2 regions of the Novosphingobium sp. 11B genome follow, and region 2 is predicted to be linked to the other one. Evidence: riboswitches for the same ligand, from Rfam matches in the RefSeq annotation. Region 2 holds a riboswitch; the other holds the start of a gene.
The links. A riboswitch is a leader RNA that binds a small molecule or an ion and turns the genes downstream of it on or off. The one in region 2 is predicted to bind thiamine pyrophosphate.

Region 1 (6,948 bases), on a different contig from region 2:
CGGCCTCCGCCTCTTCGGCGGCGACGAAGGTTTCGACCGGCTGGTTCTGCTTCGCGGCGAACTCGCGCACTTCCTGGCTGATCTTCATCGAGCAGAACTTCGGCCCGCACATCGAGCAGAAATGCGCCGACTTCGCGCCCTCCGCAGGCAGCGTCTGGTCGTGGTACTGCTCCGCCGTGTCGGGATCGAGCGACAGGTTGAACTGGTCGCGCCAGCGGAACTCGAAACGGGCGCGAGACAGCGCATCGTCGCGGACTTTGGCCGCCGGGTGGCCCTTCGCCAGATCGGCGGCATGGGCGGCCAGCTTGTAAGTAACCACGCCGACTTTCACGTCGTCGCGGTCGGGCAGGCCGAGGTGCTCCTTGGGCGTCACGTAGCAGAGCATCGCCGTGCCGTACCAGCCGATCATCGCCGCACCGATGCCGCTGGTGATGTGGTCGTAGCCTGGAGCGATGTCGGTGACGAGCGGACCGAGGGTATAGAACGGCGCCTCGCCGCAGGCGGCCAGCTGCTTTTCCATGTTCTCCTTGACCTTGTGCATCGGCACATGGCCCGGCCCCTCGATCATGACCTGCACGTCCTGCTCCCAGGCGCGCTTCGTCAGTTCCCCCAGCGTGTAGAGTTCGGCGAACTGCGCCTCGTCGTTGGCATCCGCGATCGAACCGGGGCGCAGGCCGTCACCCAGCGAGTAGGCGACGTCGTAGGCCTTCATGATCTCGGTGATTTCGTCGAAGCGTTCGTAGAGGAACGATTCCTTGTGATGCGCCAGGCACCACTTGGCCATGATCGAGCCGCCGCGGCTGACGATGCCGGTGACGCGCTTCGCCGCCAGCGGCACGAAGGGCAGGCGAACCCCGGCGTGGATGGTGAAGTAATCGACGCCCTGCTCGGCCTGTTCGATCAGGGTGTCGCGGAAGACTTCCCAGGTCAGGTCCTCGGCAATGCCGCCGACTTTCTCCAGCGCCTGATAGATCGGCACGGTGCCGATCGGCACGGGGCTGTTGCGAATGATCCACTCGCGCGTGTCGTGGATGTTGCGCCCGGTCGAAAGGTCCATGACGGTGTCGGCGCCCCAGCGGATCGACCAGACCATCTTGTCGACCTCGTTCGCCACGTCCGACGCGACGGCAGAGTTGCCGATGTTGGCGTTGATCTTGACCAGGAAATTGCGCCCGATCGCCATCGGCTCGCTTTCGGGGTGATTGATGTTGGAGGGGATGATGGCGCGGCCGCGCGCGACTTCCTCGCGCACGAACTCGGGCGTCACGTAGTCCGGGATCGATGCGCCCCAACTTTCACCATCTCTGGCCTGCCCGTCGCGCACGTATTCCCTGAGCATGGCGCGGCCGAGGTTCTCGCGCTCCGCCACATATTCCATCTCCGGCGTGATGATGCCGCGCCGGGCATAGTGCATCTGGCTGACGTTCATGCCTGCCTTCGCGCGCAAGGGCCGCCTGACGACGTTGGGGAAGGCCGGAACCCCTGCCGAACGGTCAGGCCCCTTGAGGCCGTTGTCCTCGGGCTTCACCTCGCGCGCGGCGTAATCCTCCACGTCGCCGCGAGCGACGATCCATTCGCGGCGCTTGGGGGCGAGGCCCGCCGAAATGTCGATCGTGACATCGGGGTCGGTGTAGGGGCCGGAGGTGTCGTAGACCCGCACCGGGGCCTCGCCGCTGCCGGGTTCGAGGTGGATTTCGCGCATCGCCACACCCAGCGGGCCGACGTGGATCTTCCTCGATCCACGGATGGGGCCGGTGGTCACGCCGATCTCGAGCTTGGAATTGATGTCTGCCATGGATTGCCTCTCTTTTTCTCCATGGGACGAAAAAAGAGACGCATTGCGGGCGTTGAAACATGCTCAAACCCGACGCTCCACTTCCTCCGCCCGTACTAACGGGTTCAGGTTCGACGGGTCTTGTGGAGCATACCCACAACTCTCAGCCACTTGCTGGCTCCCCGGGGACGGCGCAGTGATAGACGCGCGTATCGGCGGGGTCTAGAGGCTTGAGCCCATGCCGATGCTCTATCGCCTCGACGCGCCCGCGCCGCATGTCGCACGCTCCTTCGGGGCCGAATCCGGCAATGACCCGTGGGACGGCGGCCACGTCGCGCCCGGGCAGTTCGCGCCGGTCATAACGGCTGGGCGAGAGGCGATCGCCGGGCCGAGGCCCCACTATCGCACCCCGCGCCGGATGATCCCGCGCCTCTGGGGCGTACCGCCGCCGCCCTCGGTGCACGAGCAGCGCGGCATCCTGACGGTGCGCAACCTCGACAGCCCGTTCTGGATCGGCAACTTGCGCAACAGCGAGTTCCGCTGCCTGGTCCCCGCCACGGCCTTCATGGAATGGGGCCGCCCCTCGCCCACGGATGGCAAGCGCCGCCAGTGCTGGTTCGCCTGCGCCGACCAACCGGTCTTCGCCATGGCGGCGGTATGGAAGGACAGCGAGATTCCCTCCTTCGCCCTCCTCGCCTGCGAAGCGAACGCGGCACTGAGAGCAGAGGGGCGAGAGACGATGCCGGTGATCCTCCCACCCGATCCGGCCGTGCAGGACACCTGGCTGCGCGGCGCCTGGGACCGCGCAAAGAGCCTCATCGCGCCTTATTCCTCGTCCCTCATGGCGATGCGCGTGGCGGGCTGAGCCCATCGCTATCCGAGACGCGACCAATCCCGTGCCACATGCTTGTTGCTCCTCCGATATCGATCAACTTTCTCGATCGCAGTAAGGGGATTGTAAAATGATCGAGCTGAACGACGCGGCAAAACTGGACCGACGAACCGCCTTGGGACTGGGCGCCACCGCGCTTGCCGCAGCCTCGCTTCCGGCGGCGGCCGCAACGCCGAAGAAGCGCCTGCTCGATCCCGCCAATGCAGCCGACGCCTCGCTGATCTATCGCAAGCTGCGCTATCGCACGGACGACGGCCTCGTCTTCTCGTGGATCAAAGGTCCGTACATGGCCGCGACGGGCGGCGACCTGATTCCGGTCTATGCGATCAACCTCGGATCGATCCAGCGCATCACGCACAAGACCGACGGCAGTTTCGAGCTGATCGACCTGGAGATCAGCTTCCGCGTCGATATCGACACCGGCCGTCGCCTCACCGACCTCCGCAACCCGATCACGGGAGAGACCGTGAAAGTCGGCGGTCGCGGTCCGATCCCCACGCGCGTGCGGGTTTCGGCGACCAACGAGATCGACATTCCCGACGTCCCGGGTACGCCCCGCTTCGAGCACGTCCACACCCCCGCCGTGCCCTTCACCTTGCGCACCGGCGAGATCGCGGTACGCGACCGCTCGCACGCCCGGGTGACCGCCCCCGACGGCTCGGTGTCCTATCTGAACGAAGTGAGCACCCTGTCCGCGCCGAGCGCGCTGGTGCTGGACCCGGCGGTCACCAACGTCGACACGCGAGTGCAGTCCAATGACGTGCGCAGCTGGCCAGAATGGCTGCGGATGGGAGATCGCCCCGGTACGCTCAATCTGTTCGGCAACGGCGGCAAGGTGAAGCGCTTCGAGGACCTTCCGGCGGACTGGCACGCCATGCTCGAGACGTATTATCCGCAGATCGCCAAGGACCCCGTCGCCGCTCTCGACAAGGCGGGGTAACAGGGCACGCCTTGTCTCAGGCAAGGAAGGTGGCCATCTGCGGTAGATGGCCTCCGCGACCCTCGACGCCCTCCTCGGCGAAATCCGCGCCTGCCGCCTGTGCGAGACGGCGCTGGGCTTCGAGCCGCGCCCGTTCGTCGCGGCCAGCCCCTCCGCGCGCCTGCTCATCATCGGGCAGGCGCCGGGCAGCAAGGTCCATGCCAGCGGCATAGGCTGGGACGACGACAGCGGCGACCGGCTGCGCGGCTGGCTGGGGCTCGACAAGGCCATGTTCTACGACACCGCGAAAGTCGCGCAGATGCCCTCCGGCTTCTGCTATCCGGGCAAGGCGAGCGGCGGCGACAAGCCCCCTCGCCCCGAATGCGCCCCGCGCTGGCACGCGCCGCTACTGGCCGAACTGCCGCAGCGGCGCCTGACCCTGCTGGTGGGGCAGTACGCCCAGAAACGCTACCTGCCGCGCGGCTTCGCGCCCAACCTCACCGAAACGGTGCGACGGTGGCGCGAGGCACCGGAAGGACTGTTCCCCCTTCCGCATCCGGCGTGGCGCAGCCGGCTGTGGATGGCGAAGCACCCGTGGTTCGAAGCGGAAGTGCTGCCTGACTTGCGCCGAAAGGTGATCGAAGCCGTCGAAGGCTCCCCGCATCAGAACGTATAGGCCACGCCCGCGCCCAGGACCCACTGGTTCGCACTGCCCCGCAGCGAGGTGAACGGCGTGTCCTTGCCGTCGTTCAGCATGCGCGAATAGTTCGCCACTCCGAACACCGAAAGCCCACCGTCGCGCACGTCGCCGGAGAGGTCATAAGCCATCAGCAGCGAGGTGTTGACGCTGTCCCAGCCGCCCTTGGCATTGTAGACCGGCAGCCCGCTCGCAAGGCTTTGCCCCGGATTCACCGAGTAATAGTAGCGCGCGAACTTGTCATCGACACGGCGGGCGCTGACCGCCAGCACCGTGACGACCGCCGGGCTCAGGGGCGTCGTGTAGCTGATCGCGGGGGACCAGACCATGCCCTTGTAGGCGCCGTTCACGTCCCACTTCACGTCGCTCGACAGCGTGAGCGTATCGTAGTCGTGCAGCACGCGGTACTTGGTCACGCCCGCGCTGACGCCGACCTCGATCGCCGGATCGAGCTTGCCTGCCGCCCGCACGACCTCGTCCCGCACGCGCCGGTTGCGATTGAACGAGGCCGTGACGACCGGCCCCAGCGAAAAGCCGATGCCCGAATCCTTGTCGTCGGGAATGAAGTCCAGCGCCACGCCCGCAACGCGCGGATTGATGTCCACGCCCTTGAAATGGCCGCGCACCAGCGGCACCGGCGAGAGGATGTAGTCATCCGAGCCACGATAGCTGGGCACATAGACGGCGCCGACACCGACCGTCAGGTAATCACCGTCGAGAACGTTCTCGGTCGGCTGTTGCTGCGGCGCCTCCTGCGCGATGGCGGGCATCGAAAGAAGGGCGGCAGATGCCGTGCAAATCCGTAAGACAAGGCGTGAATTCATGACGGTCCCCTGAAGATCTTGAGAGACCAACGCTTTGCGGGACCTAACAGTTGCCTCGCTTGGCTTTCAAGCCGACGACTGCCAGTCACGCACCGCCTCGATCGGGTGCACCAGCATCAGGACGTTGAGGGTCAGGTTGTCCCGAATCATGAACAGCGTGAACGTCTCGAACACCAGCGCCAGAGCTACGCTGGCTCGGGCCGGGAGGCGCGCGGCGACAATGAAACCCAGCGCCATCCACCCCACGTCGCTCAGCGAGTTGAGCACGCTGTCGCCGCTGTAACCGTAGCTGATAGTGACTGAACGGTAGCGATCGATGATCAGGGGCGAGTTCTCCAGCAGTTCCCAGCCTCCCTCGAACGCCACCGCCAGCGGCAAGGCCCAGCGCGGCGACAGGACGCGGCCCAGCGCAGTCCACCGCCAGAGCGCGCGCGCGATTCCGTAGAAGATGAACCCATGGATGACGTGGCTGAAACTGTACCAGTCAGCGACCTGCTGGCTGTTCTGGTCCGACTGCACGTCCCCCGCCCAGAACCGGACGACGCCGCATGGACAGATCACCGGACGCCCCATGGCAAGCTCGACCGCCAGCAGCGCAAGGCCAAGAGCAAGCGCCAGCCACACCGCCGGACGATGCGGCAGCAGGGGCGAGCGTCCCGCGAGGTTCAGGATGCCGCGGCACCTTCGGGCAGCGTCTCGTTCCCGTCGCCGAGGCGGCGCTGCATGAGGAACACGTCGATCCACTGACCGTGCTTCCAGCCCGCCGCCGTCAGCGTACCGACCGGCAGGAACCCCGCCCGCGCGTGGAGCACGACCGAGGCCGGTTCCGAGGCCGCGATCACCGCAAAAGCCTGCCGGAAACCGCGCTTCTCGCACTCGGTGAGCAGTTCCTGAAGCAGCGCGCTGCCGATCCCGCGGTTCAGGCTGTCCTGGCACACGTAGATCGTCGTCTCGACGCTGTAGCGATAGCCCGCACGCGGGCCGTAGCGCTGGGCAAAGCCGAAGCCGAGCACCTTGCCGTCATCGTCGCGCATGACGAGGAAGGGATAGCCGCCCTTGATAAGCTCACAGATCCGCCGTTCCGATTCCGCCTCGTCAGGTGGCTCGGTCTCGAACGTCGCGGTGCTTTCCAGCACGTAGTGCGCGTAAATCTCGGCTATTGCGGCCGCATCCCCCGACGCGGCGTCGCAAACTGTCAGTTGCCCTGTCATCGTCACGAACATGCAGTAAAGCGAGGGGTCTGCCAAGTTGCAGCAATCGTTCGCAGTGCCTAAACAACGCCGCGATGCAGCAAAAATCGGCCGATCCGGCGTTCTGTGACCTCGCGATACTCGGCGGCGGCCTTGCCGGCGGGCTGATCGCGCTTGCCTTCGCGGCGCGGCGACCGGACCTTCGTGTGGCGATATTCGAGCGTGATCAACGACTTGGCGGGGAACACGTCTGGTCCTTCTTCGCCAGCGACCTGCCCGAAGGCGGCGAGGCGCTGCTGGACCCCATCGTCGTTGCCCGTTGGGACGATTACGAGGTGCGTTTTCCCGGCACCAGGCGGCACCTAACGACACCCTACCGGAGCGCAACGGGCACAAAGCTCGACGCGGCGGTGCGCGCAGCGCTGCCCGCCGACGCCATCGTCACCGGCTTCGAAGTCGAGCACGCCGACGCCACCAGCGTCACCCTGTCCGATGGTCGCCGCTTCGCCACCGGGGCGGTGATCGACGCGCGGGGGAGCCGGGGCCTGCCGCACATGGCAGGCGGCTGGCAGAAGTTCGTCGGGCTGTCGCTGCGCCTCGCTTCGCCGCATGGGCTGGCGCGGCCGGTGGTGATGGATGCCACCGTCGCGCA
Region 2 (6,948 bases):
GAAGGCATCGGCCTCATCATCGGCGTCGATCGCTTCCTCGACATGTGCCGCACGACCCTCAACGTCATCGGCGACCTCGTATGCGCCACCGTGATTTCGGCCGTGAGCGCTCCCGACAGAGCGGCGCCTGTTCGAACGCGGACGACCTAGCTGGGGCCGCAAGTTAGGCTAGAAGGTTTCGCACCTATCTCGAGCCCAAGGCGGTGACGGCGTGCCTATCAGGCTGCGGCTCGCCCTTGCCGTGCCGCCGCTGCCCGCCAGCGCCGGTAGCCGAGCACGGCAAGAGCGACCATCGCGGCGTAGAGCCCCGCCGTCAGCCACAAGTCCTTGAACGCGAACATGCCGACGTAGAGCACGTCCACCGCGATCCACAGCAGCCAGCTGGCCGACTGCCGCCGCGCCGTCCAGTACTGGGCGACGAGGCTGAAGCTGCTCAGCCCCGCGTCCATCCACGGCAAGGCGGCGTCCGTGTAGCGACTGGCGAGCCAGCCTATGGCAGCGGCACCGACCGCCCCGGCGCCGAGACCCGCCGCAGCGCCCAAGGGTGACAGCGGCTTGACGACGATGTCTCCGCTATCCGCCTTGCCCCGTGTCCATGCAGCCCAGCCATAGAGGATGGCCGCGCCGAACAGCGCCTGCAGCACCATGTCGGAATAAAGGCGCACGTCGAGGAAAACCTTGAAATACAAGGCGCAGGCCAACAGGTTGACCGGCCAGCACAGCAACCAACGGCGGGCAGTGAGCCAGATGCCGAGGAAGCTGACGACGACGGCGACGATCTCCAGTATCGACATCAGGCTGCACGCTCCAGCTGGCTCAGGAAATCGCGTCCCGGCGGGGACAGGAACCACTCCGCATGGCCGATGAGATAGTCCTGCCACGCAAGATCGGCCTGACCGCGATCGGCGAGGATTCCTGCGAAATAATCGACTTCCGACAGGGCGAATTCGACATGCACCAGCGGCAGCAGATAGGCGATCGTATGAACATCCGCACCGGTCAGCGGGAGGACCGTCCGGTAGCCCGCGATCAATGCCCGAGCCGCCTGCGGATCGCCCGCATTTCCGCCGATTTCCAGCCAGGGAATGGCCGTTCGCTCGATCGCCGTGGCGAGGTCGTGGATAGCGCAAGTACGGGTCGCCAGACCGAAATCTATAACGGCACTCACATTGCCCCTAACGGACCATAAGAGGTTGGAAGGGTGCCAGTCGTTGTGCGTCCATAGGGTAGGCCGACCCTTGATCCGGTCCACAATTCCCTCGCCCAGCGCATCGAACAGTCGAGCCAGTTCACGGCGCCATGACTTGCCATCGAGGTAGGCGTCGAGAGCCGGCCGTGCTGCCAAATAAGCCTCGGCCGCCGCGAGCGGGTTGGACGAAGGCACGATGGTGAAGCTGGCGACCAGCGGACGATCCTCTCGCGCCTCGGCTGCGAAATCACGCGAAGCCGCATGCAGCCGGGCCAGCGCGACGCCAGCCTCGAAAGCATGATCATGCGAGAGGAAGGGCGTCCACGACTGCCGCTCGCGGTAGAGATCGATGCCCGGCACCCGGCGATGGAGTTCGTACGTCCATTCCCCCTGCGCCACCGCTCCGCCGCCGTCCGACGTCACCATGACATCGGGCACGCTCAGCCCTTTCGCCCGCAGATGTGCCATGAAGGCGTGCTCCTCGCCCAGCGCGGCGGGGGAGCGCACCGCGCGGTGGTGGCGCTTGAGGAACAGCGTTTCCCCGCCCGCTTCCACCAGCGTCGCGGCCGAGAACGGACGAGGGGAATGCCAGCGCAGCGCTTCCAGTCGCCCGACTTTCGGGAAGTGCGCGAGAACGCCTTCCGCCTCGGCCTCCGTTATCGCGGGCCAGACGGGCGCCTCAAGCTCCGTACCCATCCCGTGCACGAGATGGTCCGCCCGAGACACCGCGCCGCTCATGTCAGAACGCGCGCGACAGCGTCGCCACCACCGCCCGGCCGCCGCCGATGTAATAGGCGGGTGCAGAGCCGGAGATCACCGTGCCGCCCCGACCCACCGTGTCCTGCGTGTTGCTGCTGACCGAGTACACGCCCGAAAGCACGCGCGGATTGGTCACGTTTATCGCGTTGACCCGCAAGTCCATGCGCTGCGCATCGATCAGCCCGGCCAGATGCACACCGATCGCTAGGTCGAGCGTCGCATAGCCCTTGATGCTCTCGTCGTTCATGAACGACGAATATTGCCGCCCAACGTACTTGAGCGCGGTGCTGCCGAACAGGCGCCCGTCGTCATAGGTGCTGCCCACGGCAAACTGGAACTCGGGGCTCGAAACCGCGCGCTTGCCCTTCGTCGGCAGATAGTCGCCGCCGATGGCCAGGTCGTCGTCCTGCCGCGTGTGCAGATATTCGCCCGAGGCGTAGATGCTCACGCCCTTGGCCGGGCGATAGTCGATCTCGGCATCGAGGCCGTAGCTGGTCTGACTGCCGCCATTGACCGTAGAATTGACCAGCGCCCCGCCGCTATTGATCACCGTCGCCACCTGCCGGTTGCGGAAGTGATAATGGAACGCGGTCAGCGAGAACGACAGGCTCGGCCCGATATAGCGATAGCCCAGTTCCTCGGAAACCGAGTACTCGTTCTTGAGGTTCGAAGTCCCCTGCTGCACCACCTCGCCGCCGTAGTAGCTGTTGTAGAGCGCGAACTCGTTAGGCGTGCGGAAGTTCGTGGTCACGTTGGCGAACAGCTGCTGCCGCTCGTCCAGCTTGTAGTGCACCGACGCGCGCGGGAGCGCCGCGAAGCTGTCGGTATGCACCTTGTCCTGCGGCCCCGGCAGATGGTTGCGGCCATTGCGCAGCAAATCCACGCCCTTGAAGCCCACATCGACGGTCAGGCGCGGCGTGACGGTCACGCTGTCGGCGACGAAGAAGCCCTTGGTCACCGTGACCGTACGCGCGTTCTCGTAAGCGAGCAGGCGGCCGTCCGCAGTGCGGATAGCCTTGCTCGGATAACCCCACTTGTCGAAGGGTTGCCCGTCCGCACCGATCGAGGTGTAGGTCTGCTGCACGCGGTCCGTGCCGTAGTCGAACCAGAGCCCCGCCGTGATCGTGTGCGCGCCGGCCTCCAGCGTCAGCTTGCTGACGTTGCCGGTCCGCATCTGCTTGCCGGTCCAGTTCCCCATCACCGTGGCGAGGCCGTCCACGGCGCCCGGCAGTTCCACCGGCTGCGTCAGCTCCTCGGTGCCGAGGTAATTGCCGGTCGTGGTCAACTGCGTCCCGTAAGGCGCATTGCCGTAGCCGAACTGGAGATACGTGGTGCTGTCGAGCGTCAGGCCGCTGCCGAAGTTCAGATGCACCGGCGCGGAGGCGTAGAGGTTACGGAACGGCGCGCGGTAAAGGCGCCAGTACCCGGTATCGCCCTCGGTATACTTCGCGCTGTAATTGAAACCGCGACCGTAAGCGCGCCAGTCGGCCAGCGTCGGCGCCGGATAGCCCGTAGTCTCGGCCTCGTTGAACGACAGGGCCAGACTGGCCCGGTTGCCCTCACCCCATTCAGCGAGCAACTTGGCGTCGATATGCTGGCGCTTGTCGAAGCCCGGCCCCCGCCAGTTGTCGGCGCGGTTGTTGGAGTACGACACGAAGGCCTTGAGCCCGGTATTGCCGATCTCGCCAGTATCGAAGCGCGCGAAAACGCGCCGTTCGTCGAACGAACCGACCGACAGGTTGACCAGCCCGCCCATCCGCTCCTTGGGATCGTCCAGCGTCAGCGACAGCAGACCTCCCGCCGCCGCGACGACCGGCGCGTCGATGTCCGCTCCGCCCTGCACGAGCCTGACCTGACGCACGTTCTCGGCATCGGCGAACTGCGAGGGATAGGCGTTGTAATAGCCGATGTCGTTCTGCGGCGCCCCTTCCATCAGCACGCCGATCTGGTCCTGCCCCAGCCCGCGCAGTGTCAGGCTGGAACTGGCCGAGAGCCCGTAAGGGTCGCTCATCGATACATTGGCGCCGGGCAGCAGGTTCACCAGCTGGAAGGCGTTGAACGTCGGTGCCTGCTTGACGATGAACTCGGACGAGATCGCGCTGACCGCCTTGGGTTCGGTCTGGTCGGGCAGCAGGCCCTCGGGGTCGGCATGACCGATGACCTGGATCGGCGAGGCATCGGCCTCGTCAGCCAGCGCCGGAGCCGCCGCGAACGCCGCCGTAAATAGGGCCGGGAATGCCAGCGCCGCGCCACAAAGATACGAAAAATTGCCCGTCATAGTCTCGCGTCCACTCCACTCGGAGGGATAACGGACCTGCCGCCAGCCCTCCCTACGCCGGTGTCAACCGGATCAGGTTCAGCGGGTCGTGGTCTGCTGACCACCTCTCAGCCGCGCATGAGCGGCCCCCCGGGGATGGAGCGCGCCTTAGGCGCTTCGATGCGAAGTGGGAAGCGATATTATTACAGGTTCGGGTCAGTAATCGCCCTGTTCGACGACGAGGTCATAAGCATCGCCCCGGTAGTAACAGTTGGTCGCCTCGACCAGACGGCCATCGGGCAGGAACGCGCGGCGCTCGATGGCAAGGCACGGATCGCCGGCCGAGATACCGAGCATTGCGGCATGTTCCGGGCTGAAACCCACCGAGCGCAGCCGCTGCAGCGCGCGCACCGGCCGGTGACCCTCCGCATCGAGGGCGGCATAGAGCGAATCCCCGACCACCTCGGGCGAGGGCAGCGCCCAGCCCGGGACGACGGCATGTTCGATCGCCATCGTCTCGCCGTCGGCGCAGCGGATGCGGTTGAAGCGCAGGATTCGCGAGCCCGGCGACAGACCGAGCAGCATCGCCTCGTCCGGCGTCACCACGCCTTCGGAGCGGTCGATCCACACGTTGGTCGGCTTTCGGCCGCGCGCGGCCATGTCCTCGGAAAAGGAGGTCATGATGGAGAAGCTCTTTTCCACGCGTTGGCCCTGATCGGATGCGCGCGGCGCGGCGACGAAGGTGCCCGCACCCTGCCGCCGCTCGAGCATGCCTTCGTCCACCAGACCATCGACCGCCTTGCGGACGGTGACGCGCGAGACGCCGTATTCCTCCACCAGTTCGCGCTCGGTCGGCAGGGCCGCCCCCACCGCGATCCGGTGCTTTTCGATAGCGTCACGGATGAGCCGCTGGAGGCGCATGTAGCGGGGGCCGGTCTCGCTGTCGCGAAGCGGGCCGATCTTGTCCACGGCTGCCATAGTTCTCCTCTATGTCCCGGCGATACGCCGGGAAAGGGATCGGGACAACACCAATATCATTAGTATCGCATTGGTATCGAAAATACTTGCCCTGCCGTCCTCGCCTCAGCTCGGCGAGCGCCAGCGCTCCACTGCGGCGGGCTCGAACAGGAGATGCCAGCGCGTGCCCACCAACGCGCCGCACCGCAGCCCATGGCCTGCCAGCGCTTCAAAGTCCGGTTTCGCGGAGGCATCTACGAGAAGACGCCCGTGCGTGGCCCATATCGCCGCGTCGGGTCCGATTGCCTTGCGTACATCCGCAGGCAGTCGGGCAGGATCGAACGCCTCGGTCCCATCCGCCTCGACTTTCGGCGAAGGCGCGGCGGCAGCAGGAGCCCTTGCCCCGCCGTGTGCCGCAGCGCGGATCTCGTCCGCCACCGCGTCCGCGATCGGGCCGAGCACAACCTGCAGGCCATACGCCGAAGGCCGGATGATGCCCTTGGCGCCCAGCGCCCGCAGTTCCGCCTCATCGATTAAGCCCTGCTCCGCAACGACAAGGCGAAGGCGCGTGGTGCATGCCCCGATCTCGCGCAGGTTTTCCATGCCGCCAAGCGCGTCGAGGAAAGCCAGCCCCCGCTCCCCGGCGGGACGCTCGCGCCGCTCGGCCATGCCTGCGACTGCTTCTCGGCCCGGGGTCTTGAGGTCGAAACGCAGGATTACCCAGCGAAACACTCCGTAATAGACCGCGAAGTAGGCCAGGCCGACCGGCAACAGCAGCAGAGGCTTCTGCGCCTTGCCGAAGTTGAGCACGTAATCGAACAGCCCCGCGGAAAACCCGAAGCCGAGATGGACGTCCAGCGCCGACATCAACGCCATCGACACGCCCGTCAGCACCGCATGGACCACGAAGAGCACGGGCGCGAGAAACATGAAACTGAACTCGATCGGCTCGGTCACCCCGGTCAGGAACGAGGTCGCAGCCAGGCTCAGCAGCATGCCTCCGGTCGCCTTGCGCCGCTCCGGCAGGGCCGAGCGGTACATCGCGAGGCAGGCCGCGGGCAGGCCGAACATCATGACCGGGAAGAAGCCCGTCATGAATGCGCCCGCGTCCGGGTCGCCCGCGAAGAAGCGCCGCAGGTCGCCGGTCGTGCCGTGATAATCGCCCAGCACGAACCACGCGACATTGTTGATGATGTGGTGCAGGCCCGTGACCAGCAGCAGGCGGTTGAGCAGGCCGTAAACGAAGAGGCCCCACTCGCCGCTGGCCAGCGCAAGACGGCTTATCCCGTCGATGCCGCTGTTCACGGCGGGGAACGCCGCGCCTACGATCCCGGCGATGACGACACCCACGGTCCCGCTGACGATCGGCACGAAGCGCCGCCCGCCGAAGAACGCCAGATATTCAGGCGCGCGGAAATTATGGAACCGGTTGTACGCGCTCCCCCCGACGATGCCCGAGACGATCCCGATCGGCACCGAGAGGCGCGCGATCTGCGACTGGCTCCAGGCCGCCGTGACGGCCGCCTGCAGGTTCGCAGCCACGCCGGCGGTAACCTCCGGCGGGATCGCCAGCAGCGCCCGCGCGCCCTCGCTGGCGACAAGGAAGCACACGGCTCCCGCCAGCGGCGCGGCGCCATTGCCGTCCCGCGCGAAGCCGGTGGCCACGCCGATCGCGAACAGCAGGCCAAGGTTGGCGAACATGGCATTGCCCGCCGCGCTCACGAACTCCAGCCCCAGCAGGTCCGGCTGGCCCAGGCGCAGCAGCAGCGCCGCTACCGGCAGCACC

Region 1: another riboswitch for thiamine pyrophosphate. It lies ahead of thiC (phosphomethylpyrimidine synthase ThiC); the one in region 2 lies ahead of ACYPYD_RS05800 (TonB-dependent receptor).

What each region holds. Positions count from the first base shown of each region.
Region 1 is NZ_BAAILP010000224.1:3,098-10,045, forward strand. Features, by position in the region: partial or broken gene thiC (phosphomethylpyrimidine synthase ThiC) at 1-1,795, opposite strand, end outside; TPP riboswitch at 1,859-1,969, opposite strand; gene ACYPYD_RS20155 (SOS response-associated peptidase family protein) at 2,013-2,639, shown strand; gene ACYPYD_RS20160 (DUF1838 family protein) at 2,737-3,606, shown strand; gene ACYPYD_RS20165 (uracil-DNA glycosylase family protein) at 3,653-4,261, shown strand; gene ACYPYD_RS20170 (MipA/OmpV family protein) at 4,249-5,052, opposite strand; gene ACYPYD_RS20175 (DUF2585 family protein) at 5,173-5,730, opposite strand; gene ACYPYD_RS20180 (GNAT family N-acetyltransferase) at 5,772-6,317, opposite strand; gene crtY (lycopene beta-cyclase CrtY) at 6,392-6,948, shown strand, end outside.
Region 2 is NZ_BAAILP010000064.1:18,934-25,881, forward strand. Features, by position in the region: gene ACYPYD_RS05785 (dicarboxylate/amino acid:cation symporter) at 1-150, shown strand, start outside; gene pnuC (nicotinamide riboside transporter PnuC) at 219-794, opposite strand; gene ACYPYD_RS05795 (phosphotransferase enzyme family protein) at 794-1,885, opposite strand; gene ACYPYD_RS05800 (TonB-dependent receptor) at 1,929-4,226, opposite strand; TPP riboswitch at 4,259-4,368, opposite strand; gene ACYPYD_RS05805 (GntR family transcriptional regulator) at 4,422-5,183, opposite strand; gene nagE (N-acetylglucosamine-specific PTS transporter subunit IIBC) at 5,289-6,948, opposite strand, start outside.